DNA from 3 places in the Clostridium gasigenes genome. Region 2 is predicted to be linked to each of the others. Evidence: riboswitches for the same ligand, from Rfam matches in the RefSeq annotation. Region 2 holds a riboswitch; each other region holds the start of a gene.
The links. Region 2 has a riboswitch for S-adenosylmethionine ahead of metK (methionine adenosyltransferase). Riboswitches for the same ligand answer to the same signal wherever they lie in the genome.
Positions count from the first base shown of each region.

Region 1: another riboswitch for S-adenosylmethionine. It lies ahead of metF (methylenetetrahydrofolate reductase [NAD(P)H]); the one in region 2 lies ahead of metK (methionine adenosyltransferase).
Region 3: another riboswitch for S-adenosylmethionine. It lies ahead of J1C67_RS04260 (O-acetylhomoserine aminocarboxypropyltransferase/cysteine synthase family protein); the one in region 2 lies ahead of metK (methionine adenosyltransferase).

Region 1 is NZ_CP071376.1:497,026-507,065, reverse strand. It holds gene J1C67_RS02430 (sensor histidine kinase) at 1-361, shown strand, start outside; gene J1C67_RS02425 (ABC transporter permease) at 468-1,877, shown strand; gene J1C67_RS02420 (ABC transporter ATP-binding protein) at 1,884-2,552, shown strand; gene J1C67_RS02415 (hypothetical protein) at 2,636-3,007, shown strand; gene J1C67_RS02410 (hypothetical protein) at 3,124-3,774, opposite strand; SAM riboswitch class I at 3,912-4,047, shown strand; gene metF (methylenetetrahydrofolate reductase [NAD(P)H]) at 4,242-5,129, shown strand; gene J1C67_RS02400 (S-ribosylhomocysteine lyase) at 5,191-5,652, shown strand; gene metH (methionine synthase) at 5,842-9,489, shown strand; partial or broken gene J1C67_RS02390 (DUF1349 domain-containing protein) at 10,019-10,040, shown strand, end outside.
Region 2 is NZ_CP071376.1:711,354-721,393, reverse strand. It holds gene atpD (F0F1 ATP synthase subunit beta) at 1-354, shown strand, start outside; gene J1C67_RS03490 (ATP synthase delta/epsilon chain alpha-helix domain-containing protein) at 368-784, shown strand; gene J1C67_RS03485 (hypothetical protein) at 963-1,610, shown strand; gene murA (UDP-N-acetylglucosamine 1-carboxyvinyltransferase) at 1,690-2,949, shown strand; gene spoIID (stage II sporulation protein D) at 3,264-4,298, shown strand; gene J1C67_RS03470 (M23 family metallopeptidase) at 4,461-5,177, shown strand; gene spoIIID (sporulation transcriptional regulator SpoIIID) at 5,289-5,540, shown strand; gene mreB (rod shape-determining protein MreB) at 5,634-6,668, shown strand; gene yyaC (spore protease YyaC) at 6,762-7,289, opposite strand; tRNA gene J1C67_RS03450 (tRNA-Tyr) at 7,568-7,652, shown strand; tRNA gene J1C67_RS03445 (tRNA-Thr) at 7,673-7,748, shown strand; tRNA gene J1C67_RS03440 (tRNA-Tyr) at 7,756-7,840, shown strand; tRNA gene J1C67_RS03435 (tRNA-Val) at 7,867-7,942, shown strand; tRNA gene J1C67_RS03430 (tRNA-Thr) at 7,961-8,036, shown strand; tRNA gene J1C67_RS03425 (tRNA-Tyr) at 8,042-8,126, shown strand; SAM riboswitch class I at 8,255-8,379, shown strand; gene metK (methionine adenosyltransferase) at 8,555-9,730, shown strand; gene nagA (N-acetylglucosamine-6-phosphate deacetylase) at 9,906-10,040, opposite strand, start outside.
Region 3 is NZ_CP071376.1:872,879-882,918, reverse strand. It holds gene J1C67_RS04285 (HD-GYP domain-containing protein) at 1-444, opposite strand, end outside; gene J1C67_RS19630 (hypothetical protein) at 1,256-1,378, opposite strand; gene J1C67_RS04280 (hypothetical protein) at 2,004-2,651, opposite strand; gene J1C67_RS04275 (hypothetical protein) at 2,894-3,307, shown strand; gene J1C67_RS04270 (homoserine dehydrogenase) at 3,502-4,518, shown strand; gene J1C67_RS04265 (5-formyltetrahydrofolate cyclo-ligase) at 4,581-5,147, shown strand; SAM riboswitch class I at 5,279-5,386, shown strand; gene J1C67_RS04260 (O-acetylhomoserine aminocarboxypropyltransferase/cysteine synthase family protein) at 5,501-6,778, shown strand; gene J1C67_RS04255 (homoserine dehydrogenase) at 6,889-8,115, shown strand; gene thrS (threonine--tRNA ligase) at 8,208-10,040, opposite strand, start outside.

The DNA of each region.
Region 1 (10,040 bases), 210 kb from region 2:
TAAAATAGATGAAGAGGAAATACCTACTATAAAAAGTAGAGAGATTTGGATATATAGAGCTGTATGTAATCTTATAGAAAATGCAATAAAGTATGGTGATAATAGTAAAATCATAGTTAAGGCATATAACAAAAATGGAAGTGCTATAATTTGTGTTGAGGATGGTGGAAAAGGCATAGATAAAGAAATTATTGATAAGATCTTCAACTTTGAATATAGAGGTGGAAATTTAAAGAAAGATGGATATGGGATAGGTCTTAGCCTTGTGTATCAAATAACTAACCTCAGCGAGGGTATTACATTTGTAGATAGTGAAAGTGGGAAAGGTGCAAAATTTTATATGGCATTTAAGGCATTATAAACTATGCAATCAGTAAAAGGCTTCGAGAAGACTAAGCCATTAACAATAGATTAACATAGCTTTTGATATTATAAATATATAAAGTATGAATTGGAGGATGGTTATAATGTATATTTTTAAAAATGCTATAAAAAATATTTATAGAAACAAAGGTAGGAATATTTTAATAGGAATAATAATACTAGGAATAATAGTTTCAACTGTAGTTGCTTTTAGCATTAATACAACAACAGATGAAATTATAAAAGATTATAAAAATAGGTTTGGAAGTGAAGTGACATTAGCTCCAGATATGGATAAGTTAATGAACCAAAGCGAAGATAAAGGTGGAATGATGGCTGCTGGGCCTATAGAAGCTATAAAGACTAAGCAGTATTTTGATTTTGCAGAATCTGAATATTTGAAAGAAAGTATTTTTACATCTGAATTGGGAGCTGTATCAAAAACACTAAAGGCAATTGATGAAGATGAGGATGCTGGAAATGGTTCGATGATAAGTAAAGCAATTGGAACAGATGGTAAAGCAATTGAGTCAGCTATGCCAAATTTAAAAATCATAGGTAATTCAACCTTAGAATCACTAGAGGAATTTAAAAGTGGTAAAAGAAAAATAATAGATGGTGAAATGTATAAAGAAAAAGATGAATGTATTGTAAGCCAAGAATTTGCTGAGTTAAATAATATTAAGGTTGGAGATTCTATAGAAGTTAACAAAGCTACGGATGAAAATGGTGATGCATATAAACTAAAGGTAACAGGCATATATTTTGATTCTACAAATGAATATAGAATGCCTTTTAAACAAGCGGCTATGAATAAGAGAAATGAAATATTAATTAATTTAGAAACAGCACAGGGAATATCAGGTGATGAAGAATTATACATTCAAGCTAAGTATTACTTAAAGAATCCTGATATGATTAAGAATTTTGAAGAAGAAGTAAGAGCTAAGGGATTACCTGATATGTATAATGTAACTACTGACGAAGAAAGTTATAATAAAATAGTTGGGCCAGTAGAGGGGTTAGGATCTATAACATTAATGTTTGTATTAGTAGTATTAGGTTTAGGATCAGTAATATTAATATTACTAAATACATTATCAATAAGAGAAAGAAAGTATGAAATTGGTGTATTACGTGCTATAGGAATGAAAAAAGGTAAGGTAGCAATAGGATTAATATCAGAGTCATTAATAATAACAGCAATATGTTTAGTAATTGGAATAGGAGCTGGCAGCGTATTATCACAACCGGTATCAAATTCACTATTGCAAAAGCAAATTGAGGCACAAAAGACAGATAAGGTGCCAAGTCAAGGGTTTAGAATGGCTATATCAAATTCAACTGGTTCGGCAAGTGAGGATACAATATCTGAAATTGATGTAAATTTAAATGGAAAAGCAATACTAGAGGTAACAGGAGTTGCACTATTAATAGCTTTAGTAAGTAGTGTTGTAGGCGTAAGTTATATTACAAAATATGAACCAAGAAAAATACTTACAGAGAGGGGATAGAAAATTATGGCAGTATTAAGTGTGAAAAATGTTTCATATTCATATGAAGGTGCAAAGACGCCAGTTTTTAATAATATAAGCGTAGATTTTGAGAGAGGAAAAATTTATGCAATAATAGGAAAATCTGGTGCAGGAAAAACTAGCTTATTATCATTAATAGCTGGATTAGATAATTGCAAATCTGGTGATATATTATATAATGATAAGTCGTTAAATAATATAGATAAAGATATTTATAGATCAAAGAATATTGGGGTTATATTTCAAGGATATAATCTTTTCACTAATACATCAGCCCTTGAAAATATATTGTTGTCAATGGATATTAGTAACGTAAAAGTACCTGATAAAAAGCTATATGCATTTGAGTTACTAAGCAAGGTTGGAATAGATCATCAAACTGCATTAAGAAAGGTTTTGAAATTATCAGGAGGGGAACAACAAAGGGTTGCAATTGCAAGATCACTTGCTCATAACCCAGATATAATAATATCAGATGAGCCAACAGGTAATTTAGATAATGAAACTGAAGATGAGATACTAAAAATATTAGAAGAGCTAGCACATAAAGAGAATAAGTGCGTAATTATAGTAACTCATTCTAAAAAAGTTTCTTATTTTTCAGACGAGATATGGGGGCTTACTAAAGGAAAACTTATCTTTATAAAGGAGTAGAATTAATTATATTAAGTCAGGCGTTTATTAATAAAATAAAGATTTGTATTGACTAGATTTTAATAACATAAATAGGGGGTATTATGAAATTACAAGAAAGAAATAAGGTTTCAAAGGCTACCAAAATATTAAATACAATGGCAATAATTATGGTGATATTTGCAATATTTAATATATATACATCACATATGTATATATCAAGCTTAATTAAACAGGGATTTGATCCTATTAAGCAAATAACAGAAGTTATTAATTATTATTTAAACTCTGTAACGCAATATGTATTTTATGGAATATGCTTAGCTGCATTAAGTTACATTATTAAAAAGGTTGTTTATTTAGGAGATGTTGACAGTATAAATAAATTAGATAAAGACTATTTAGAGAAAGAATCAGTAGTAGAAGAGGAATATGATGAAATAGATATGATTTTAAAAGAATTAGATGTAGAGTAAAAATATATTATAATGAATTGTAAGCTGGGAATTTTCCGAATTAAATAATATTGAGGTTGGAGCTATAACTAAAAAAGGAAAGTTTACAAAGTAAACTTTCCTTTTTTAGTTATATTTTAAGAATTCATTAATTCGCTAGTTATATCTTTATTATCTGTATCAAATATTTTAACAGTAGGAGTTTGGTTATCTACTGCATCAAATTCAACTAATTGCATAAATGGAGCACTAGCTTCAAATTCTAATTTTTCTGTTTTGCCATTGTAAGTAACCTCAGCGTATTTAGCTTTTGTTGCTGCTAAATCACCATAAAGAATAACTCTATCTTGGCTCTTATCTTCATATCTATGGGTAACTGTGGAAACAGCCTTTCCATTTGGGATAAACTTTAAATCAGTATCTAAATAAAATCTAGATTTTAAGAATTTTGCTGGATTACCTTTAACTAAACCAAGCTGATTATTTTGTTTATAAAGAACATAAGGAGCATCCCCTGCAAAAATTGAGCTTATAGCCTCAGATTCTTCAAGCTTTAGTTCTTTTTGTATGAGATTAGTAGAATCTTTAAGGTTTGGCTCTGCAGCTACTGTCTTATTCATGAAATTCCCCATATAAATAACAATTATAGCTGATAATAAAGCAATCATGTTTAATAAAGCTGTACCTTTTCTTTTACTAATTTTTTCAGAAGCATCTTTATTAATTTTATCTAATTCTAATTTTTTAACTTCTTTTAATTCGTTATTTCTAATTTTTTTACTCCCCATAGAACCTATCACCCTTTCCTCTTTTTAAATATGTACAAGTATATTATATCAGTAATTAATGGATTTTTTAAGAGTATTTAGAATATTTAATTTACAATTTTAAGAAATGGGTATATAATTATAAAAAAGAATAAATTTACTTATCAAGAGTGGTGGAGGGACTGGCCCTGTGAAACCCAGCAACCAATATTTTAAATTATTAATTTTAAATTACTAGTTTAAAAATGTGTGGTGCTAAATCCTGCAGTTTTATTAAAAACTGATAGATAAGGGTATTTTATAGTGGCTTACTAAGTCTATAGGAATATCCTATAGGCTTTTTTTGATTTTAGAAGATAAGAGATCTAATAGCGAAGCTAAGTATGATAAGGTATCTACAAAAAATTAACTAGCTAATAAAAAGTACCTTGACTTGATATTTTTTAAAAATGACTTAGGCAAATTTAAATTATAGGGGGGCAAAATTTATGAATATTAGAGAATTATTTGAAAAAAAGAATTTGGTGTTTTCATTTGAAATATTTCCACCAAAGGTATCATCATCAGTAGAAACTATTTACAATACATTAGAGGAGTTAAAAGATTTAACTCCAGATTATATAAGCGTAACCTATGGGGCTGGGGGAAGCTTAACTGAAAATAGAACATGTGAATTATCATCACTAGTTAAAAGCAAGTATGGAATAGAATCATTAGCACATTTAACTTGTATAAATTCAACTAAGGAGGAAATAGATTTTCTCCTTAGGGATTTAAAAAATGCTGGAATAGAAAATATTTTAGCCTTAAGAGGAGATATGACAAGTCATAAATTATCCAAAGCGGAATTTAACTATGCCTCGGAGCTTGTTAATCATATAAAAAGAAGAGGAGATTTCAATATAGTTGGAGCTTGTTATCCAGAAGGTCATATAGATTGTAAGGATTTAGATAGAGATATATTAAATCTAAAATTAAAGGAAGAAGCAGGTGCATCTCACTTTATATCTCAACTGTTTTTTGATAATAATTATTTTTATGATTTTTTAGAAAAAAAAGAAAAATATAATATTAAATCACCAATTCAAGCAGGGATTATGCCTGTTATAAATAAGAAACAAGTAGAAAGAATAACATCACTTTGCGGAACTAACATTCCAAAGAAGTTTCTTAAAATAATGGATAGATATGAACATAATAAAGAAGCATTAAGAGATGCAGGAATTGCTTATGCAATAGAACAAATGGTGGATTTAATTTCAAGTGGTGTGGATGGAATACATTTATACACAATGAATAATCCATATGTAGCGAAAAGAATTAATGGAAGTATTTCATCTATAATAAATTCTGTTAACAATGGAAATGCAATTTAACAAGGCATGTCCAAATAAATATAAAACAGTAGTAAAAGAAAAATGTAGGAGGTAAAAGAACATGGATAAAGTAGAAAGTTTTGAGTTAGATCATAGAAAGGTTAAGGCTCCTTATATAAGAAAGTGTTGTGTTTTAGATGGAGAAAAAGGTGATGTGGTTTGTAAATTTGATATTAGATTTTTACAACCAAATAAAGAAGCTTTTGGAACAGCAGCAATGCATGGACTTGAGCATTTGTTAGCTCATGAATTAAGAAATGAGTTAGATGGAATAATAGATTTATCACCAATGGGATGTAGAACAGGATTTTATTTAAGCCTTTGGGGAAATAGAGAACCAAGTGAAATTAAAGAAGCACTAGAAAAATCATTAAAGGTAGTTTTAGAAGCAAAGGAAATTCCAGCAGCTAATGAAATTCAATGTGGGAATTACAAGGACTTATCACTATTTGGAGCAAAGGAGTATGCAAAAGAAGCACTAGAAAAAGGTTTTAGACTAGATATTTATAATAAAGAGATTTAGTAATGATCATGTTTAGAAAAATAATAATTGCAAAATAAATAACTATTCAGTGTAAAGGCTTGGTGTTTTTTGCAGAGGAATAGATATTACTACAAATGATTAAGGAAGCTTCAAAAAAATAACAAGTCAGGATATTTATCTTGTTATTTTTTTGAAGATCATTAACACATCAAAATTGGGGGCATAATTATGAAATATGAAATAGAGAAGCATTTAAAAAATAGAATTCTTGTATTAGATGGGGCTATGGGAACTAGTATACAAGATTATAAACTTGGAGAGAAAGTATTTAGAGGAGATTGCGCGTGTACATGCAATCAGCAAGGAAATAATGATTTATTAAATCTTACTTCACCTGAGATAATAATGGATATTCATAAAAAATATCTTGAAGCAGGTGCAGATATTATTGAAACAAACACTTTTAACTCAACTAGAATATCACAATCTGATTATAATTTAGAAAATAAAGTTTATGAATTAAATTATTGTGGAGCTAAAATAGCAAGGGCGGCTGCTGATATTTATACAAAGAAAGATCCATCTAAGCCTAGATTTGTAGCAGGATCCATAGGTCCAACTAATAAAACAGCTTCAATGTCTCCAGATATTAATAATCCAGGGTTTAGAGGTATTAGTTTTGATGAATTAGTAATAGCTTTTGAAGAACAAGCTACTGGTCTTATAGATGGTGGTGTTGATTTATTGTTAATAGAAACAATATTTGATTCATTAAATGGAAGAGCTGCAATTATAGCTGTTAATAATGTTCTAAATAGAAAATATTTAGATTTGCCTATTATGATTTCAGGTACAGTTGATAAAAGTGCTAGGATTTTATCAGGTCAAACATTAGAAGCTTTTGCAGGATCTCTAAAAAATGAAAGAATATTAAGTATTGGTCTTAATTGTTCTTTTGGAGCAAAGGATTTAATACCTTTAATTAAAGAACTTTCTAAATCGCAAGGAGTTTATATAAGTTTATATCCAAATGCAGGGCTACCGAATTCATTAGGTGAGTATGATGAGTCGCCAAAGGAAACAGCTAGTTTTATAAAAGAACTTGCAAAAGAGGGTCATATAAATATTGTAGGGGGATGTTGCGGAACTACTTATGAACATATAAAAGCTATAAGTGAAGTGGTAAGCAAATTTAAACCAAGAGTAATTCCAAATATTGAAAAAGAAAGTGTTTTTTGTGGACTTGAAGCTTCAAAAATAAATAAAAATAGTAACTTTGTTAATATAGGGGAAAGGACAAATGTAGCCGGTTCAGCTAAATTTGCAAGGCTTATAAGAGAAAAGAAATATGATGAAGCATTATCTATAGCCCTTCATCAAGTTGAAAATGGAGCTCAGATAATTGATATAAATTTTGATGATGGACTTTTAGATGCAGGTTATGAAATGGAAACATTTTTAAAGCTACTAGCTAGTGAACCTAATATTGCAAAGGTTCCTATAATGATTGATTCTTCTAAGTTTGAGGTTTTAGAAATAGGTTTAAAATCTATTCAAGGAAAAAATATTGTAAATTCCATTTCTTTAAAAGCTGGTGAGGAAGAATTTATAAAACAAGCAAGAATTATAAAAGAGTATGGCGCAGCTGTTGTTGTTATGGCTTTTGATGAAAAAGGTCAGGCAGATACTTTTGAGAAGAAAATTGCTATATGTGAAAGAGTTTATAATATTTTAGTTAATAAAGTTAAGTTTCCAGCTGAGGATATTATTTTTGATCCTAATATTTTAGCTATCGCAACTGGCATTGAAGACCATAATAATTACGCAGTAGATTTTATAAATGCAACTAGATGGATAAAAAAGAATTTACCTTATGCAAAAATTAGTGGAGGAGTAAGTAATTTATCATTCTCATTTAGAGGGAATAATTTAATAAGAGAAGCTATGCACTCAGCATTTTTATATCATGCTATTGAAGCTGGAATGGACATGGGAATAGTTAACCCAGCTATGATTCAAATCTATGATGATATTGATAAAGAGCTACTTAAAAAAGTAGAAGCTGTAATATTTAATAAAAGCGAAAATGCAGGAGAAGATCTTATAAACTTCGCAGAAAACTTTAAAAAAAACAATAATAATATTAAAGAAGTAAACAAGCTGATTTGGAGAGATGGAAGCGTAGAAGATAGGCTTAAACATGCATTAGTTAAAGGAATAAGTGATTTTGTTGAAGATGATGTACTGCATGCAAGAGTAAATTATCCTCGTACATTAGATGTAATTGAAGGTCCTTTAATGGATGGAATGAATACTGTTGGGAAGCTTTTTGGAGAAGGAAAAATGTTTCTTCCTCAAGTTGTTAAAAGTGCAAGGGTAATGAAAAAAGCTGTTAGCATACTTATGCCTTTTATTGAAGATGAAAAAAGTGAAGGGGAAAAAAGTAGTGCAGGGAAAGTAGTTTTTGCTACAGTAAAAGGTGATGTTCACGATATAGGCAAAAATATAGTAGCGGTAGTGCTTGGTTGCAATAATTTTGAAGTTATAGATTTAGGAGTAATGGTTACTTGTGAAACTATACTCGAAACTGCTAAAAGAGAAAATGCAGATATCATAGCATTAAGTGGACTTATAACTCCATCACTAGAGGAAATGACTTATGTTGCTAGTGAAATGGAACGTCTAAATTTTGATATTCCACTTATGATTGGTGGAGCTACAACTTCGAAAATTCATACAGCACTAAAAATAGCTCCTAAATATTCAAATGGAGTAATTTATTCTAGTGATGCTTCAAAAGCTGTAGAAGTTGCTAAAAAGTTAGCAAATAAAGATACAAGACGTGAGTTTATAAAAAATACCTATGAAGAATATAATAATGTAAGAGAAAATTATCTGAACTTAAATAGAAAGTTTGTTTCTTTAGAAGAAGCTAGAAATAATAAATATTGTATTGATTTTAATAAAAGTGAAATTACAAAGCCAAACAAACTTGGAGCTCAAAAGGTAGTTAGTTATAAAATATGTGATGTAAGAGAATATATAGATTGGACATTCTTTTTCATGGGATGGGCACTTAAAGGAGCTTACCCTGGAATATTAGAAGATAGTAAATATGGAGAAGAGGCTAGAAAATTATTTAATGATGCTAATAAAATGTTAGATTATCTTGATAGCGAGAATCTAATAGAAGGTAGAGCTGCATTTGGAGTTTTTGAAGCTAACTCTGTAGGTGATGATATAGAAGTTTATAACCCAGAAAATAATCAAGTGTTAACTACTTTTAATATGCTAAGACAACAAGAAGTTAATAAAAATAATGAGTATAAATGTCTTTCTGATTATATTGCACCAAAAGAAAGTAAAATAAAAGATTATATTGGTGGGTTTATAACTACATTTGGAATAGGCACAGCGGAATATAGTGAAAAGCTTAAAAAAGAAGAAGATGACTATTCGTCAATTATGGTAAAGTTGCTTTCTGATAGATTAGCAGAAGCACTAGCGGAAAAAATACATTTAATAGGTAGGAAAGATTTATGGGGTTATGTAGCAGATGAAGATTTAACACTAAAAGAATTATTAAAAGATAAATTTATAGGAATTAGACCAGCCTTTGGATATCCTTGCTTAAGAGATCATAGTGAAAAAGAAAAACTGTTTGATTTAATAAATAAAGATGAAAAAGTAGGGGTAACTCTAACAGATAGTTATATGATGGAACCAGTTGCAAGTGTATGCGGATTATACTTTGCGTCAGAAGAAGCAAAATATTTTGATGTTAAAAGAATAAATGAAGAGCAGTTATTAGATTATGCAAATAGAGATAATAAAGATATTGATAAGTTAAAAGCTAATTTAAATATTGTAGATTAAGGCATAGTAAAATAAATCAAGGACACTGGTCTATTATTATTTGGATATGCCTAAGGTTAATAAAAAAGGAGAATGCTTATAATGGTTTTAAAAATCATTATAAGTATTCTCCTTTTGTTAAAGTTAAATTATTCTAGATAGGATTTAGCTAGCTTAAGAATTTTATCGAAACTGTTAGTATAAATTGTTATATAGTATGATAACTAACAAATAATTGTATAAGAGTAGATTTTGAAAATTTAATTAGTAATGTATCATTAGTTCGATTTTCTAGAACAGCTAAACATTCATAAATATACACCTTTGTTTCTTTTTCTCCACGATATTGGGTAATGTAATTAAATTATGGTATAATTGGATGTAAAAGTAATATAAATTAAAAAATGGCGGTATATTGTTGAAAAGGTAGACGTGAAAAATGTTGATGTAAGATTCACAAGATATGAAATTAAGTTAATGTATTTCAAATCAGTTTACCAATTCTAGAAGATGAAGACGGTCATAATAATTAGTTTTATTGGGAGGAATTATGTTTGAATTTAATTTGAAAG
Region 2 (10,040 bases):
TTAGATCCTAGAATTGTTGGTAGAGAACATTATGATGTTGCGACAGAAGTTAAAAACATATTAGAAAGATATAAGGAATTACAAGATATTATTGCAATTCTGGGCGTAGATGAACTTTCAGATGAAGATAAAAAGGTAGTTGCAAGAGCAAGAAGAGTTCAAAGATTCTTATCACAACCATTTACTGTTGCAGAACAATTTATTGGAATGAAAGGTAAGTACGTTACAGTTAAAGAAACTGTAAGAGGATTTAAGGAAATATTAGAAGGTAAGTATGATGATATACCTGAATCAGCATTCTTGTTTGTAGGAAATATAGAAGACGTAGTAGAAAAAGCTAAAACCTTAGTGTAAGGGGAGGATAGTTATGGATAAAACTTTAAAAGTAAATATAATTACCCCAGGAGCACCAACAATTACTGAAGAAATACAAGCACTACATACTAGAAGTCAAGATGGTGAAGTAGAATTTAGAGCAAATCATACACCTATAATTTTAAGTACAGTACCAACTGTAACTAAAATTATAAAATTGGATGGTAGTAATGCAATATATTTCACCTCATCAGGAATAATTATGATTAAAGATAACTTAATAAATTTTTGTTGTGATAGTGCAGAAACACCAGACAAGATTGATTTTAATAGAGCTATGCAAGCTAAAGAAAGAGCTGAGGTTAGATTAAAAGAAGATAAAAGTGAAGATATAGATGAGGACCGATTAAAACTGGCATTAGCAAGATCTATGTCTAGAATAGAAGCTGTAAATATATATAAAAGTTAAAAATGGTATAATCCTTTTGGATTATACCATTTTTTTTATTTTAATTTAAATAAGTTTTAGTATAAATGATGACAAGCTATCACAAATTTTACATATTTTTATATATTATAATATAGCACCAGATGAATAAAATATAAAAAATGGGACAATAATTAGAATAAGAGTAGGGGGGGATTTTATGAAAAAGAAAATCTGCATAGTACCTCTGGTAATCTTTTCTTTATTGTTAATTGGAGCTAGACCATTAAAAAACTTCAATTCACCATCTTTTTTTGATTTAAACGAACAAGCCATTATAGAAAATGGTAATTTTATAGAAAATGGTGTAAAAATGAACTATTGTTCAAAAGTAGATATAGAAACAGAATACAAGAGATTATTAAAAGAATTTAAGAAGAGTGAAACTGAAAATTTACAGTTTAGCACTAATAAAATAATGTATAAAGACTCTAGTAAGGATATTAAAGTAATACTGTGGAAAGAAAATAATAAAACTATGGTAGAAATAATTGTTATTAATAAGAATAGTTCAAAGAGTTCTTTGTCATTAAAGAAGGAATTGGAAAAATTACAAAATAATAATTCTAATGAAGAAAACTATTTTGCTTTTATAAAGGGAAAGATAGAAGAAGAAAGTTATGAAAAAACAAAAGAAATGCTAATGGATAGCATCAAAAAAAATACATTAGAAGAATTAGATATCCAAAATGGTTATGTAGCTACGGCAAGGTTTAAGGATAACCAAAGAGTTAATATAGGATATATGAAATACGATTCAGGAAGACAGATAATTATTGGAACACCAATAATTTTCGTAACATACTAAGGCCCTTTCAAAAATAATAGACCAATTTGCTTAGTCTATTATTTTTTCAAGTGCCTAACAATTTATGATGGAGGATAATATGGAAAAAATAGTAATAAAAGGTGGAAAGAAACTTAAAGGTGAGGTAGATATTAGTTTAGCGAAAAATTCTGTTTTACCAATAATAGTAGCGAGTATCTTAAGTCCTAATGAAATAATAATTAAAAACACGCCAGTTTTAGAAGATGTAACTGTATTAGTTAATTTATTAAAAGATTTAAATTGTGAAGTTGATTTTTCTCATGAAACTGGAGAATTAAAACTAAATACAGCAAATTTACAACCAATAAGTTCAAATAGTGATTTAATAAGAAAAATGAGGGCCTCATTTTTAATAATGGGACCGATGCTTGCTAGGTTTGGAAGTTGTAAAATTTCATTGCCAGGAGGCTGTAATATTGGAAGTAGACCTATAGATCTTCATTTGAAAGGCTTTAAACTTTTAGGTGCAGAAATAGAAATTGGGCATGGTTTTATAGAAGCGAAAGCAAAAAAATTAAAAGGAAATAGAATTTATTTAGATTTTCCATCTGTTGGAGCTACAGAAAATCTTCTTATGGCAGCTGTGTTTGCAGAAGGCACAACAATTATAGAAAATGCAGCTGAAGAGCCAGAAATTTGGGATTTAGGAAATTTTCTAAACTCAATGGGAGCTAAAATAGAAGGGGCAGGACTTGGAAGAATAACAATTGAAGGGGTTGAATCCTTAAAGGGAATAGAATATAAACCTATATACGATAGAATAGAAGCTGGAACATTTATGGTAGCAGCAGCTATAACTGATAGTATTATAACCATAAATGGAGTAAATGAGGAACACTTGAGGCCAACAATAGAAAAACTGAAAGAGTGTGGTGTTAAAATTCAGGTTAATGGTGATAGTATGATAGTAGATGGCACAGGGAAGAAAAAACCGGTAGATATTAAGACTTTACCGTATCCAGGGTTTCCAACAGATATGCAACCACAAATGATGAGCTTATTGTCTTTAATAGAAGGTTCAAGCGTAATTACAGAAACTGTTTTTGAAAATAGGTTTATGCATGTAGCTGAGCTAGTAAGAATGGGTGCTAGTATTAAAATTGATGGTAGAACGGCTATATTGGATGGAGTAAGTAACCTAACAGGATGTGAAGTTAAAGCTACCGACTTAAGGGCTGGAGCAGCTATGATACTAGCAGGGCTTGTAGCTCATGGAGAAACTGAAATAGGAGAATTATATCATATTGATAGAGGCTATACTAATATAGAAGAGAAGTTTAGAAAATTAGGTGCAGATATATATAGAGTAGATAAATAAAATATTAGCTTAAGAATTTGAAAAAATATTAATATATTAAATAATTATTTTTAAAAATCAATTATTTAAATTAAAGAACTTGGATGAATTAATCCAAGTTCTTTAATTTTATATTGAATTAATAAAATCAATATAAATACATTGATTAGTAATATATTTAATAAATTTAAATATATCACTTTCAAAAAATAATACACCAATTTATAGTCTGTTATTTTTTTCAAGTGTCTAAAAATATATAATAAAAAATAAAGTATATTTATCAAATTGTTACATATATTTAATCGTACAAGCTATTAAAGGAGGGCATTGCTGTGAAAAAAAATATAAATTTACCAGAGGGATTAATGTTATTACTAGGTGTTAGTATAGTGGTGATAATAGCAACTATAGCCATGCCAATGATGGCGATAAAGGCTTCGAGCAAAGAAAATCCTAAACCGAAAATTGAAGATGGAGTAATTTCAAAAAATACATCTGTGCAATTAGATGGAGAATCTACAGTTAAAGTTTTCATAACTGCAGAGAATAAAGTTGAAGAAGTAGATTTAGAAGAATATATAATAAGTGTAGTTTCAAGTGAGATGCCTGCAAATTTTGAAACAGAGGCCCTTAAAGCACAAGCAATAGCTGCGAGAACCTATCTTGCTACTAAAAAGGTTAAACCTTGTGAAAAGGCATCTGGTGGGGAGATATGTGATTCGATTCATTGTCAGGTTTATATGAATAAGGAAAGTAGAATTGAAAAATGGGCAGGTTCCGACGGTAAAGGTAATTGGGAAAAAATCAAAGAAGCAGTTGATGCAACGAAAGGTAAGGTTTTGAGTTATAATGGGGAGTTAGTAATGTATCCACAGTTTTTTTCAACAAGCTCAGGAAAAACAGAAAAAGCTATTGATGTATTCTCAAATGATTTACCATATTTAGTTTCAGCAGAAAGTAGTGGAGAAGAAATTGCGCCTAAATTTGAAACAGATTTAAGTATTAACATTGATGAATTCATTAATATTATTAATACAAAATATAATAAGGCTGGACTTACAAGGGAAAATATTAAGAGTAATATCGAAATTATAAGTAGAAGTGAATCAGGTGGAGTTAAGGAGATAAGGATTGGAACTGAAAAAATAAAAGGAACAGATTTTAGAATGTTATTAAAGTTGAATTCGACTAATTTTAAATTTGAAATAACTGAAAGTGAAGTTAAATTTAGCTGTAAGGGCTATGGCCATGGTGTAGGTATGAGCCAATGGGGTGCGAATGTAATGGCAAAAGAGGGACAGAAATATGATTATATACTAAAACATTATTACACAGGAGTAGATATTGTAGATTTAGAGTTTAAATAAATATATTTTATATTTGAAACGCCGTTTAGATAATGGCGTTTTTTATTTGTATATAAAATTACTAACTTTCGACATGAGATGTAGAAATTTGGTGTAAATAAATAATAGATAAACTGTATTATTTTAAAACAAAAGGCAAGAATACAAAAAGGAGGTGTTGATATGGACAACAAGAAAAAAGATAAGGTAAAAGACTTTTTTAGAAAGGAAGGTTTTTATGTAGCTCTATTCTTTTGCTTATGTATAGTTGCTACAGTGGCAGCTGTAACTATGAAGAGCAATAAAAAAGTAGAGCAAGCGAAAAAGCCTGCACAGGAATTTTCTTTAAATGTTGATAACAATGATGTTTCAACAGAAAAGCAAAATGCTGAAAGGGTTAAAAGTGAAACTGAAACTGAAAGGGTAGCTGATGCAACAACAGCAGAAGATGTTAATGTTGCAGCAGGAACAACTACAGAAGTCAAGTTTACAAACCCTGTTGAAGGAACTATAGCTAGAGAATTTTCATATCCTAAACCAAAGGAAATGAAAGATGGTTCGTTTAGAAACATAAAAGGGATAGACATAGAAACTAAGGTTGGAACACCGGTAAAATCATCAGCTGAAGGTGTTGTTGAAGTTATTACAAATGATGTTGAAGAAGGCTCATTTATAATAATAACTCATGCTAATGGGATAAAAACTAAATATGCTAATTTAGAGAAAGCAATTTTAGTTAAAAAAGGCGACAAAGTAACTTCTGAAACAGTTATTGGTAAGGTTGGAGATAGCTCTAAGATATTTAGCAATAAAGATTTTGGTGAACATATAAATATTCAAGTGCTAAATTCAAAGGATGAACAAATGGATCCAACTAAATATTTTAACTATAAAGCATAGTTAGAAAATAAAAAATTCATCAGTCATTTTCTTATGAAAATGACTGGTGTTAAGAATTTAAAGGTTTAATGCCGCATATTAATAATTATAGCGAAGTAAGGAGGTAGCATTTTGAAGGACTATATTGAAGAACGGGTACTTGAAGTAGCACAATACATCATTGATTCAAAAGCTACAATAAGAAAAACAGCAAAGGTGTTTGGGGTAAGCAAAAGTACAATACACAAGGACATGACAGAAAGATTGCCAAAGATTAATCCGGTAATAGCGGAAGAAACTCATACTATTTTAGAAATAAATAAGGCAGAAAGACATATTAGAGGTGGAACAGCCACTAAATTAAAGTATAAAGCTATTGATTGATTACCACATTCCATATATAATATTTAATAGAAGTTAATTATGTAAAACTTTATAATATTATAAAAAATAGTGGGGAAATAGGAGTGAAAAGGAATGTGGTTTTGGAAAAGTGGGACTGATTTGGGAATTGATTTAGGAACAGCAACCGTATTAGTATATGCTAAAGGAAAAGGTGTGATATTAAAAGAACCGTCGGTAGTTGCTATAAACAAGAATAATAATAAAGTACTTGCGGTTGGGGAAGAAGCAAGGAAAATGATAGGTAGAACTCCTGGAAACATAGTTGCAGTTCGTCCTTTAAGAGATGGAGTTATATCTGATTATGATATAACAGAAAAAATGCTTAACGCTTTTATAAAAAAAGCCTGTGGTAAAGGTAAAATTACAACTCCAAATGTAATGGTATGTGTACCATCACAAGCTACAGAAGTAGAGAAGAGAGCTGTTATGGATGCAGCAAGGAATTCTGGGGCTAAAAGGGTTCATCTTATAGAAGAACCACTAGCTGCAGCAATAGGTGCTGGTCTTGATATAACCAAGCCTAATGGCTCTATGGTAGTAGATATTGGTGGAGGAACTACTGACATAGCAGTGATATCATTAGGTGGTGTAGTAGTTAGAGATTCAATTAAGGTAGCTGGTGATAAATTTGATGAAGCTATAATAAAATATATAAGAACTAAATATAAAATAATGATAGGTGAAAAGACGGCCGAAGATTTAAAAATATCAGTTGGATCTGCATTTAAAGGATCAAGAAATTTGTTAACAACAATGAAAGGTAGAAATCTAGTAACAGGATTACCAGATAAATTAGAAATAAGAACAGAAGAAATTAGAGAAGCTATTTTAGAATCTGTAACATTAATAGTTGATAGTGTAAAGTCTGTATTAGAAAAAACGCCACCAGAATTGGCAGCAGATATTATTGAAAAAGGTATTTTGATGACTGGTGGAGGAGCCTTATTAGATGGATTAGATAAGCTTATTGAGTTCGAAACAGGAGTACAAGTAACAGTCGCTAGTAATTCGGTAGAAGCAGTTGTAGAAGGAACTGGACAAGTGCTGGGATATCTAGATAAATTAGATTCATTCTTACTAGGACAAGAAATAACTCTAATAGATTAAATTACATAATAAAAAGTTTTCTATGTTTTATAATAGAAAACTTTTTTATTTTTTATATTAAATTAAGCCGTATTTTATTTATAAGAAAGAATATTAGTCGTCTAAAAATAAATTATAAGCATGGGTTAAACCGTGAGTAATAACTTTAGACATTTCCATTACTAAATATAAACGTATACTTCTAGATGTAAAAAAATCAGAACTATCGCTAGAATCAATAATACCTATAATAGAAATAGTTCCAACATCAGGTAGAGACTTACCAACACCTTTTCCTGGGTGAATTGGATAGTCCCTGGTGTGGATTTCACCTATTGATTTAGTATCTCCGAGGCAGGCATCAATACCTATGATAGATGCATTAGGATGAATTTTTTTTATTTCGTTAATACGATTATCTATATTTAATGCATGTATTGGTGATTCAATGGTACCGTAAACAGGTAGCGGAAAAAAACTTTCTTTTAAAAAGGTGCCAACTAATGGACCTAGACAGTCACCAATACATTTATCAGTTCCAATACAAACTATTACTGTATTCTCGGAAATATAATCTTTAACAAAGACAGCAATATCAGAGTAAGCTAAAGATGATTTATAATTAATTTTTCGTTTAACCAAGTGCCACACCTCCTATGCATAATGTATATGTGCGTTATGCACATATTATAATTAATATGTGTAAAAAAAGAAAAGTGTGACAATTGTTTTATAAGTAGAAGCGTAGAAGAATGATATTGGTAATAAATAGAGGGATTACTTAGCTATATAGAGGTGTTTAGCTATAATCAAGCCATAAGGGTAATTATGGACTTGAAATATATTAGAAATGATTATATACTAGTCATTGTCAGCGGAGAGTTTGTAAAAACAAATCCAAGGCAGTGAAAGTTAAATATGGAGAATTTCCCGAGTGGCCAAAGGGAGCAGACTGTAAATCTGTTGCGTATCGCTTCGGTGGTTCAAATCCACCATTCTCCACCATTTTTTAACTTTTTTAACATGCTAGTGTAGCTCAGTTGGTAGAGCAGCTGATTTGTAATCAGCAGGTCGTAGGTTCGAGTCCTATTACTAGCTCCATAAAATCGGAGAATTTCCCGAGTGGCCAAAGGGAGCAGACTGTAAATCTGTTGCGTATCGCTTCGGTGGTTCAAATCCACCATTCTCCACCAATTTTATTATTTTGAAAATTATGCATGGGAGCATAGCTCAGCTGGGAGAGCATCTGCCTTACAAGCAGAGGGTCACAGGTTCGAACCCTGTTGTTCCCACCAATACCTTGATATTAATATGCTAGTGTAGCTCAGTTGGTAGAGCAGCTGATTTGTAATCAGCAGGTCGTAGGTTCGAGTCCTATTACTAGCTCCAAATCCGGAGAATTTCCCGAGTGGCCAAAGGGAGCAGACTGTAAATCTGTTGCGTATCGCTTCGGTGGTTCAAATCCACCATTCTCCACCAAAAAAGCAAGAGTTTATCTCTTGCTTTTTTTATTTTTTAAAAGTTTTCTAAATATTATAAGGATATTTTTAATATTGACTAACAAAAACAAAAGTGATATAATCATCGCATATAAAATTTAATATTGATTCTTATCAAGAGAGGTGGAGGGAATGGGCCCTGTGAAACCCGGCAACCTACTAATATAATTAATTTATACAATTGATTATTAAAGCGTGGTGCCAATTCCTGCAGAGATTCTGCAAGATAAGAAAGAGTTTATAATTATGAGCGTCTTCTTATGGAAGAGGTTTTTTTTATTGTCCAAATTCAAAAAGACATATAATAAAAAATAGACTATTACTAATCTTGTAGTTTTTTAAATATTCCCAAAGTAATAAATGTAGCTGATATAGAATTAATATAAACAATAAGAGAGGAGAAATAAGATGAAAAGATTATTTACATCAGAATCAGTAACAGAAGGACATCCGGATAAAATGTGTGATCAAATTTCAGATGCTGTATTGGATAGTATATTAGCACAAGATCCAAATGCTAGAGTTGCCTGTGAAACCGCAGTAACAACAGGAATGGTATTAGTAATGGGAGAAATATCAACTAACTGTTATGTTGATATTCCAAAGATAGTTAGACAAACGGTAAAAGAAATAGGCTATGACAGAGCTAAATATGGGTTTGATGCTGAAACATGTTCAGTTTTAACTTCAATAGATGAGCAATCATCTGATATAGCAATGGGAGTAGATGAAGCCTTTGAATCAAGAGCTGGTGAAAAGGATAATGTTGAAGCAGTAGGGGCTGGAGATCAAGGAATGATGTTTGGTTATGCAACTAACGAATCCGAAGAATATATGCCACTACCGATAGCTATGGCTCATAGATTATCAAGAAGATTAGCAGAAGTAAGAAAGAATGGTACGTTAGATTACCTTAGACCAGATGGTAAAACACAAGTAACTGTTGAATATGATGATAATAAGGTTGTTAGAATAGATACAATAGTAATATCAACACAACATGGTCCAGAAGTGTCTCAAGAACAAATTAAGAAGGATTTAATGGAATATGTAATAAGAGCAGTTGTGCCTGCTGATTTATTAGATGAAGCTACTAAATATTATATAAACCCAACAGGTAGATTTGTTATTGGTGGACCTCAAGGAGATTCAGGTTTAACAGGAAGAAAGATAATTGTTGATACTTATGGTGGATATGGAAGACACGGCGGTGGTGCTTTCTCAGGAAAAGATCCAACTAAGGTTGATAGATCAGCAGCATATGCAGCTAGATGGGTTGCTAAGAACTTAGTAGCAGCAGGAGTTGCAGATAAGCTAGAAATACAATTAGCTTATGCCATAGGAGTTGCTAAACCAGTTTCAATAGGTATTGAAACATTTGGTACAGGTAAGAAAACAGAAGAAGAAATAGTAGCTATAGTTGAAAAATCATTCGACTTAAGACCGGGAGCTATAATAAGAGATTTAGACTTAAGAAGACCATTATATAAGCAAACAGCAGCATATGGTCATTTTGGAAGATTAGATTTAAACCTTCCATGGGAACAACTTAATAAAGTTGAAGAAATTAAGAAGTATATCTAAATTTATTTGGAGAAGCTTAAGAAAAGGTCCATTAGCGAAAGCTAGTGGACCTTTTTGTGAGTTATATCTTATTTAATAGAATAACTGTGGATTAAATAAGACACTTTCAAAAAAAATAATACACCAATTTGATAGTCTATTATTACTTCAAATCCCTTATAGAGAATTATTAATATTAAGCGGTATGAACAACTTTACCGTTAATGATTACAGTTTTAACATCAATATTTTCATCGAATAAAACTAAATCTGCATCATAACCTTCTTTAATAAGACCTTTTTTATCATCTACTCTGCAGTGTTTTGCACC
Region 3 (10,040 bases), 160 kb from region 2:
AAGCTGTTTACCTAATAGAGTTGATATTATTGCTACATTTAAAGCATGTGCATAATGATAATTTTCATGAGCTCTTATATCTGTTGTAGATATAACTGAATTAGATGTTTTTAATATTTTATCGACTATACTATTAGCTATTTTTATAATTTCGCTAAGGCTTCCCATTTCAACAGTAGTATACCTTTTATTAACATCTAAACTAGTAAATGCTAGCGTTATTCTTTTAAGGGATCGAATAGATTCAATTCTTAAATATTCTCCTAATATATCATCAGTAATGTCTTTAGTAGTTTCACAATATTTATCTATAATATATACTGATAATATTCCTAATTTTCTTAAATTTTCTATTGTAGTATCATTTAGAACTAGGTGTTTCAAAAAGAGTACTTCTCCATCAGAGTTATATATACTCTTTGCTAAAATTGAATCATTTTTCAAATACTTCACCGGGACCAATCTCATATTTACCATCCTTTAATAATATATTTTTGTCGCGAAATACAGATTTCAACATAACACATAGATATTTCATAATAATATCCATGATAAGTTATAATTAAATTTCTACACTTTATTATAACTTAGTCTTTAAGGTTTAGAAATTTAATTAGATTTAATAATGCAACTTATATATATGTTGATTTCCAATATTTAATTATAAATCTTAGATTCTATAAGTAAATGTGCTGGGTGTATACTTAATTATGGGATTGACAATAAGGTATAATAACAATATAAAAAATGTATGATAAAAAAACTTGAATTATGTAAAATAAGATCCATAAATGGTAAATTATATATCGAAAGTAAAGATGTATTTAAAACTAAATATGAAAAAAAGCACAACTATTTAAAGCAGTGCTTTTACGAACTTCGGTTCTTCAAATCGTTTATAAGGCAATTTGAAGTAACTTAAAGGTGTAATTATCAGCAAAAAGCTAAGAACTAAACTGACCAAAGGTTCATATAAAATTATACTCAAAGTATACTTTAAAATATGGAAAATTTCAAGCGAAAGATGAAATTTGGCTAAAAAGTTACTTATCCTCTAGGTGTTAGCCTAGGGTTTTTTTATACAAAAAATTAGAATAACTAGTAGACCATAGACGTTCATGTTAGGGGTACCGAGTACAATTTGTTAAGAAGTAATGCTAAGAAAGTTTTGCATCCATATTTATAAATATATTTAAGTATCTTAGATTAGCTATAAAATTTTATTGTTCCATAAGTCATTTATATATATACTTTTTTAATTTTGATTTTTATATAAGTTTTTAGACCCAGTATGATCTTCTTTATTAGATTTTATTTCAGTATCTATTGTTTTTGTTCTTCTTTTTTCAATATTGATTTCAGAGGCAATATATATCATGTGCAGTACATTGGTAGTTGTATATGAAGCTAAGACATCAACACTTATGTAGTGGCAGTTTACTTTATATAAAAACTAAGAGGCGTCAATGAAAAAAATGCAATATAAAACAATACATAATATACAAAATAAATAAAGATAGTGATATAATTACAAAAAAAAGATATAGAATCAATTCCTGAAAAAGATCATGGGCTTTGTATTATAGAGGTTGAAAAAGAAATAGTACATGGACCTTTTAAAGAAGAAGCGTTTCAACAAGAAAGAAAAAACATTTCAGTTCTGGAAAGTATGGAATTAAAAGAATTGGATAGTTATAAAAAAGATTTTGAGTACGCCTAATAGATGAAGGGGCTGTTGCTTAAAGTGATTTATAAAAGTCATTTTGCAACAGACCATTCAATTTAATGTTTCTGATTTTGTAGCCAAACAGGCAAGGGATTTCATAAAGTATAATTAAATTATATTATTATTAAAGTTTAAAGTTAATTATAATATATTCAAATTAATCTAAAATTGAACAGAAAATAAACAATTTATAATAACTTAAAATTATAAACCAATAAAAGGTACTATTTCGCATAGATTAAAGCGAAATAGTACCTTTTAAAAAGTTTAGATATAATTAAATATCAGTTAATTCTAAGTTATGTCTTCTGTTATCTAAAGGATTAAGATTTATGTGATGAATCGTTTTGTTTTCACCAGGATTCATAAGAATTCTGTCTAAATGAATTCTACCATTTGGAGTATTAGCTATAACACAAGTGTCTCCATTTACTTTGTAGTTAACCCAAATATATTCATCAGTTATAACATTGTTTAAATCTTCAATAGAAATTAAAGCTTTTGAATTAACATTACCATATTTATCTCTTAGGATTATAGCAATTGTATCTTCATCAATTTCTTCAATTTCATTTAAGTCAGTTCTTCTGAATACTTCTAAATTACATTTTCTGTTATCTAGAGGATCTCCATTAATATGTTTAACTGGCGTAGTTGCAGTAATATCCATAACTACTGTTTGTAAACTTTGTTTTAAAGGCTTAGATTTTTTATTAACCTTAGTTAAACTTATGTTTTGAACTAAGTAATTATTAAAATCTCTATGCCATTCTGCAAACCAAGTTCCAACGTTTTGCACTTTTTCTAAATCAACAGAGTCTATCTTAGCAATAAGTGAATCACCATTTTTCTTTAATATAGTTATTAAAGCAATGTCACCTTTAATTTCAACTTCATTTTTAGCGGTTTTATAATTAGTATTTATAATTGGACACCTCTTTCTTTAAAATTTAAATAAATTTTATATCATTTAGTTATTATAACAAATTAACATAATAAAAGATATTAAAATAGATAAAAGTATTAGATATAGCCTGTCCACTGGTTTTAGAAGAAATAAATGACCTATAATATTGTACTAGTATTTATTTTAATGTGCCTTAATGATATAATGAATTCATTGCCATTAGCTAATGGCTAAATAAACAAGTAAAGTGAGATTATAAAATGAGAAATGAAAAATTAGAGAAATCAATAAAGAAGTTAGATAAAGAAATACTAGCTCTAAAGGTTGCTTCAAAGTATTTATCAAATAAAGATGAAATTAACGAAGTAAAAGACACTTTAAATAAGAAAAGACAAGTTTTAGCAGATGCACTATACTTAACTGATAACCAACATTATGAAGAGTGTTGTAATGTTATAGCAGATATGCTTAATAAAGAGTTAAGTGAAGAAGAGCAAAGAGATTTACTTTACATGATAAAAGAAAAGTTCGGAAGACAAGCACCTAACATAACTAAGCAAAGTAACGGACTTAACGCTTGGCTTAAAGAATTAGCTATGGAATTTGAATGGGTTGAAAATGATGGAACAGATTGGGCTGTGTTAGTTATAACTGGTTTTGGAGTTCGTCAATAATATGTTTATTACATATAACAGGTGTTATTATTTTGAAATAATAACGCCTGTTTTTTATTTTAAAGATTTTATAAAAAAATCGTGTTATATATAACCAAGTTATTCTTAGTGTGATAATATTAAATATAAATATTATTTTAAATTTTAGATTGTATAATTAAGTGCAACAGTAATAAATATAAGAGGAGATTTATATGGATATTGGGGTAATAGGATTTGGAGGCGTTGGAAAAGCTTTTATAGAATTATTAATTATGAAGAAAGATAAAATAGATATAAAGGTTAAATATATAATAAAGAGCAACGGCGGTATTTATAATAGTAATGGAATTAACATAGAAGAACTTATTGATTTTGTGAATAGTGGCAAATCTATTTGTGAATATAGTAAGTGGACATATAAGGATATAACTATAAATACAATAATTAAAAATAGAGATGTGGATACTTTAGTTGAATTAACTGGTACTAATATAGAAGATGGTGAACCTGGGTACACTCATATTAAATTAGCATTAGAGAATGGAATTAATGTTGTTACTGGAAATAAAGGACCTATATTACTATATTATAATGAGTTAAAGGATATAGCATATAACAATAATGTTCAATTAGGAATAGGATGCACAACTGGTGGAGCGTTACCTTCAATAAATGGAGGATTATTAGATACTGCAGGAGCCGAAATATTATCTATAGAAGGGGTCCTTAATGGAACTAGTAATTATATTCTTAAAGAAATGTATGATAAGAAAATAGAATATAGTGTTGCCTTAGAAGAAGCTCGGAAAATGGGAATAGCGGAAGCAAACCCAAAATTAGATGTAGATGGATTTGATACTGCAAGTAAAATATTAATTTTAGCTAATGTTTTAATGGGGTATAGGGAATCAATTTCTGATATTTATATTAAAGGAATATCAGAAATAACAGCAGATGAAGTTAATTTAAGTATATCAAAAGGTGAAAAAATTAAACTTATAGGAATGGTTTATAAAGAAGACAATTGTATAAAGTGTAAGGTTGAGCCTAAATCATTGAAAAGCACTCATCCGTTATATTTTGTGGACGGAAAAAATAAAGGGGTATATTATAAAACAGATACATTAGGCGATATTAGTATAATTGGAGGAGCATCAGGAACAATAAATTCTGCTGCATCTATTTTAAGAGACATAATTAATATAAAAAATGGTGTGAAATTTGTTTGATAACATAAATAAAAGGTGCAATAATAGGGTAAATTAAAAAATGAATATAATGAGGTATTTTTATGGAAAAAAAAGAATTTAGAAATATGATTATAAAAAATAGAGATAGTCTAAGCTTAGTTGAAAGAAATATTAATGATAAATTAATATTAGAAGCTTTATTGCAAAGTAAAATGTACAAAGAAAGTACTAATATATTTACTTTTATTAATTATGGAAGTGAAGTAAATACTAAAAGTTTCATTATTAAAGCATTAGAAGATGAGAAAAGGATTTTTATTCCTAAGACAGTTAGTGGAACTAGAGAAATGAAAGCGGTAGAAATAAGTTCATTAGATAATCTAAAGCCAGATAATTGGGGAATTTTAGAACCAAAAACTTTTAAAGGTGAAATAGATAAACAATGTTTAGATTTAATTATAGTTCCGGGAGTTGCATTTGATAAAGATGGAAATCGTATTGGATATGGTGGCGGATATTACGATAGGTACTTTAGCGGATTAAACTCTAGAATAAAAAAAGTAGTATTAGCCTATGACTTGCAAATAGTTGAATCTTTAGTAACTGAAAAACATGATGTAACTATAGATTTTATAATTACAGAAAAAGAAATAATAGAAATAAAATAGAGCTACAAGGTATATCCAAAAAAATAACAGTTATAGTGATATGTATATTTCTAAATTAAATAAATATTATTTGAATAATTGTTGCAAAAAACAATTGTTGGTGTATAATGGAATAAATATAACGTTTAGAAATTTTATTAAGAATGGTGGAGGGACTGGCCCTGTGAAGCCGAGCAACAACTAATAAGCATTTATTAGAATTGTGCTAAATCCTGCAGGTTCGTCCTGGAAAATGAAGGAATTAAAATAGCTTTGAAAAGTTATTTTTATATTAGTGTGATTAAAAGGTTGTTTCTTATTTTTAAGAAACAACCTTTTTTATTATATATAAAAAATAAAAGGGGGCTTTTAAAATGAATAAAGAATGGAACCAGGGAACTATATGCATTCAAGGAGGATATACACCAAAGGCTGGGGAGCCTAGGGTATTGCCAATATTTCAAAGTACGACTTATAAATATGATGATCCAGATTATTTAGAAGAGGTATTTAATTTAAAGGCGGCAGGACATTTATATAGTAGAATATCAAATCCTACTGTAGCTGCACTTGAGGAAAAATTTGCAATGCTTGAAGGGGGAGTTGGAGCAGTTGCAACAGCATCAGGACAATCTGCTGTTCTGTATTCGATATTAAATTTATGTAGTGTTGGGGACCATCTAATATCAGCATCAACACTTTATGGTGGCACTATTAATTTATTTACTGTTAATTTAAAGAAAATGGGAATAGAAGTAGATTTTGTAGATCCAGAGGCTAGCGTAGAGGAAATTCTTTCAAAGGCTAAAGGAAATACAAAACTAATATATGGAGAAACAATCGGAAATCCAGGATTGAATGTATTGGATTTTGATAAATTTAGTCTTGTGGCAAAGAAATTAGATGTGCCTTTTATTGTAGATAATACAGTTGGAACACCATATTTATGCAATGTATTTGAACATGGCGTTAATATATCAGTGCATTCAACTACTAAATATTCAGATGGTCATGCACAGGCTATCGGAGGAATAATAGTAGATGGTGGAAACTTTAATTGGGATAATGGAAAGAATTTAGAATTAGTAGAACCAGATCCTAGCTATCATGGAATTAAATATGTAGAAGAATTTAAGGATGCGGCTTATATAACAAAGTTAAGAGTTACATTATTAAGAGATTTAGGTGCATGTCAAAGTCCATTTAATGCATATTTAACTAATTTAGGCCTTGAAACATTACATTTAAGAATGGATAGACATTGTGAAAATGCTGTGCAACTTGCAAAGTGGTTAAGCAATCATCCAAAGGTTAATTGGGTTAATTATCCTGGATTAGAAGGGAATTCACAATATGATAGATCACAAAAATACCTTAAAAAAGGTTCAAGTGGATTATTAACTTTTGGTATTAAAGGTGGAATAGAGGAAGCTAAAAACTTTACAAGAGCTTTAAAATTAGTAGCACTTGTAGTTACATTAGGTGATACAAGAAGCTCCATATTACATCCAGCAACAACAACTCATAATCAATTATCAGAAGAAGAACAAAGAACTAGTGGGGTAACTCATGATTTACTTAGAGTATCTGTAGGAGTAGAAGATATTAGAGATATAATTAAAGATTTTGAAGAAGGATTTAAATCTATATAAGCAATTGGGGGAAATAAGATATCTAAAAAAATAACAGTTAAGGTGCAAAATATAATAGATATAGACTAGTTGTTTTTTGAAGATGCGTAAATAAAAAGGGGGATTATCTAATGATTAAAATAGCTATAATGGGATATGGAGTAGTGGGAAGTGGATTAGTTGAGTTAATAGATGAAAATAGAGAAGCGAAGAAATGCAATGAAGAGATAGTTATAACAAGTATTTTAGTAAGAAATAAAGAAAAACATAAAAATAAAAATCATAGTGAAGTGTTAACTACAGATATAGAAGAGTTCTTTTCTAAGGAAAGTGATATTGTTGTTGAGGTAATGGGTGAAATAACAAAATCATTAATATATGTTAAAAGAGCACTGAATTTAAAAAAACATGTAGTTACAGCAAATAAGGATTTATTAGCTGAATATGGAGAACAATTATTTGAACTAGCAAATGAAAATGGAGTAGCATTAAAGTTTGAGGCATCTATTGGTGGAGGAATTCCAGTAATTAAATCATTGATTGAATCCTTAGAAGGAAATAATATTAATAGTATTAAGGCAATTTTAAATGGAACAACAAACTTCATTCTAACTAAAATGGATAAGGAAAAGCTTAGCTATGAAGAAGCATTGAAGGAAGCTCAAGAATTAGGGTTTGCAGAAGCTAACCCAGAAGCAGATGTTATGGGTTATGATGCGGCAAGAAAGCTATCATTACTTTCAACTCTGGCTTTCAGAAAAAAGGTATCGTGGAAAAATATTAATATGCAAGGAATAACAGAAGTTGAAAGTGTAGATTTTGATTATGCAGATAAGATTAATTGTAAGGTGAAATTACTTTGTATTAGCAATAATTCAGACGATGGTGTTTATGCTACAGTAAAACCTGTTCTTGTAAAAAATGAAAGTGTATTAGCACAAATAAATAATGAGGTTAATATAGTAATATTTAATGGAGATGCTATAGGTGAAATTATATTAATTGGTAAGGGTGCAGGAAAAATGCCAACTGGCTTAGCTGTTTATGCAGATGTACTAGATATTGTAAATAAGAGATTTACAAAGATAACTGCATTTAAAAAAGAAGAGGCTAAAATTATAGGAAATTTACAAGGTGAATGTAGTGCTGTTTTAAGAATTGAAAATTCAAAAGAACAGGATATTATAAAGAAATGTGCTAATGAATTTACCTTTATTCAAGTTTTACAGAAGCAAATAGAAGGTGAAACTGGAGTTTTAGTAAAAGCAAATTCAGAAATAGAAATTGATAGGTTTATAGATGGTCTATTGGCAAATAGTTACGTGAAATCTATAAAGAAAATTATTAAAATTGATTAAAGGCAAAATATATGAAATAAAGTTAGAGATAGAATAGATTAAAGAGAGTATGAAACAAAGTTTCATACTCTCTAATTTTTTATTAATAAATACTAAAGTGATCTAGTAGCTATTTCTTCTAATATTCTAGCTTTTACTACATTAACAGCTAGTGGACCCTCTTCTCCATTTTTTCTGCTTCTTACAGAAGCTTCGTTGCTCTCTAATTCTTTTTCACCAACAACTAAGATATAAGGTGTTCTCTCAAGTCTAGCTTCTCTGATTTTATAACCGATTTTTTCAGCTCTATAATCTGCAGTTGCTTTAATACCACTGTTTTTGAAATCCTTAACTATTGATTCAGCATAATCATTATACTTATCTGATATTGGTAGAACTATAACTTGATTTGGAGCAAGCCAAGTTGGGAAAGCACCAGCATATTTTTCTATAAGCATTGCTAAAGTTCTTTCGTAACAACCAATTGATGATCTATGGATAACAAATGGGATTTTTTTATCTCCATTTTTATCAATATAACTCATTCCAAATCTTTCAGCTAAAGCGAAATCAATTTGAACAGTTATTATTGTATCTTCCTTACCATGAACATTCTTAAATTGAATATCAAGTTTTGGACCATAGAATGCAGCTTCGCCTTCAGCTTCAACATAATCTATTTTAAGATGATCTAAAATTTCTTTCATTAATGATTGAGTTGAATTCCAAGATTCAGGGCTTCCAATATATTTTTCAGTATTATTTGGATCCCACTTAGAGAATCTGTAAGTTATATCACCATCAATACCAAGAGTAGTCATAATATAGTTGATTAAATCAACACATCCTCTGAATTCTTCTTCTAATTGATCGGGAGCGCAAACTATATGACCATCTGAAAGAGTAAATTGTCTCATACGAATCAAACCATGCATTTCGCCTGAAGCTTCTTTTCTACATAAAGTAGAAGTTTCTGCATATCTTATAGGCAAATCTCTGTAACTATGTTGACCTGCATTATAGATAGAGAATTGGAATGGACAAGTCATTGGTCTTAATGCAATAACTTCTTCATCCTTATCTTCATCACCTAAAATAAACATACCATCTTTATAATGATCCCAGTGACCTGAAACTTTATATAAATTATTTTTAGCCATATTAGGAGTTTTAGTTAATAAATAACCTCTTTTTTCTTCTTCATCTTCAACCCATCTTTGTAGAGTTTGAAGTATTTTAGCACCTTTAGGCATGAATAGAGGAAGACCTTGCCCAACATTTTCATCAGTTGTGAATAATTGAAGCTCTCTACCTAATTTATTATGATCTCTTTTTATAGCCTCTTCTAAAGCTTCTAAATGAGCATCTAAATCAGCTTTCTTTAGGAAAGCAGTTCCATATATTCTTGAAAGCATTTTATTCTTTTCGTCACCTCTCCAATATGCGCCAGCACTTCTTAAAAGTTTTGGTGCCTTAACAGCTTTTAATGACATAAGGTGAGGACCTGCACATAAATCAACGAAATCACCCATTTTGTAGAATGAAATTATTTCATCTTCAGGAAGGTCTGTTATTAATTCAACTTTGTATAATTCATTTGCTTCTTCCATAAGTTTTATAGCTTCAGCTCTTGGAAGAGTAAATCTTTCAATTGAAGGATTTTCTTTTATTATTTTTTTCATTTCATCTTCAATCTTAACTAAATCTTCTGCTGTGAATGCTTTTTCAATATCAAAATCGTAATAGAAACCATTTTCTATTGCAGGTCCTATAGCTAATTTAGCAGAAGGGAATAATCTTTTAACTGCATAAGCTAAAACATGAGAAATACTATGGCGAACAGCATCGCGTCCTTCTTTAGAATCAAAAGTACAAATGCTTAGCTCTGAATCATTAGTTACAACATAACGTAAGTCAACAACCTCACCATTTACTATACCGCAACA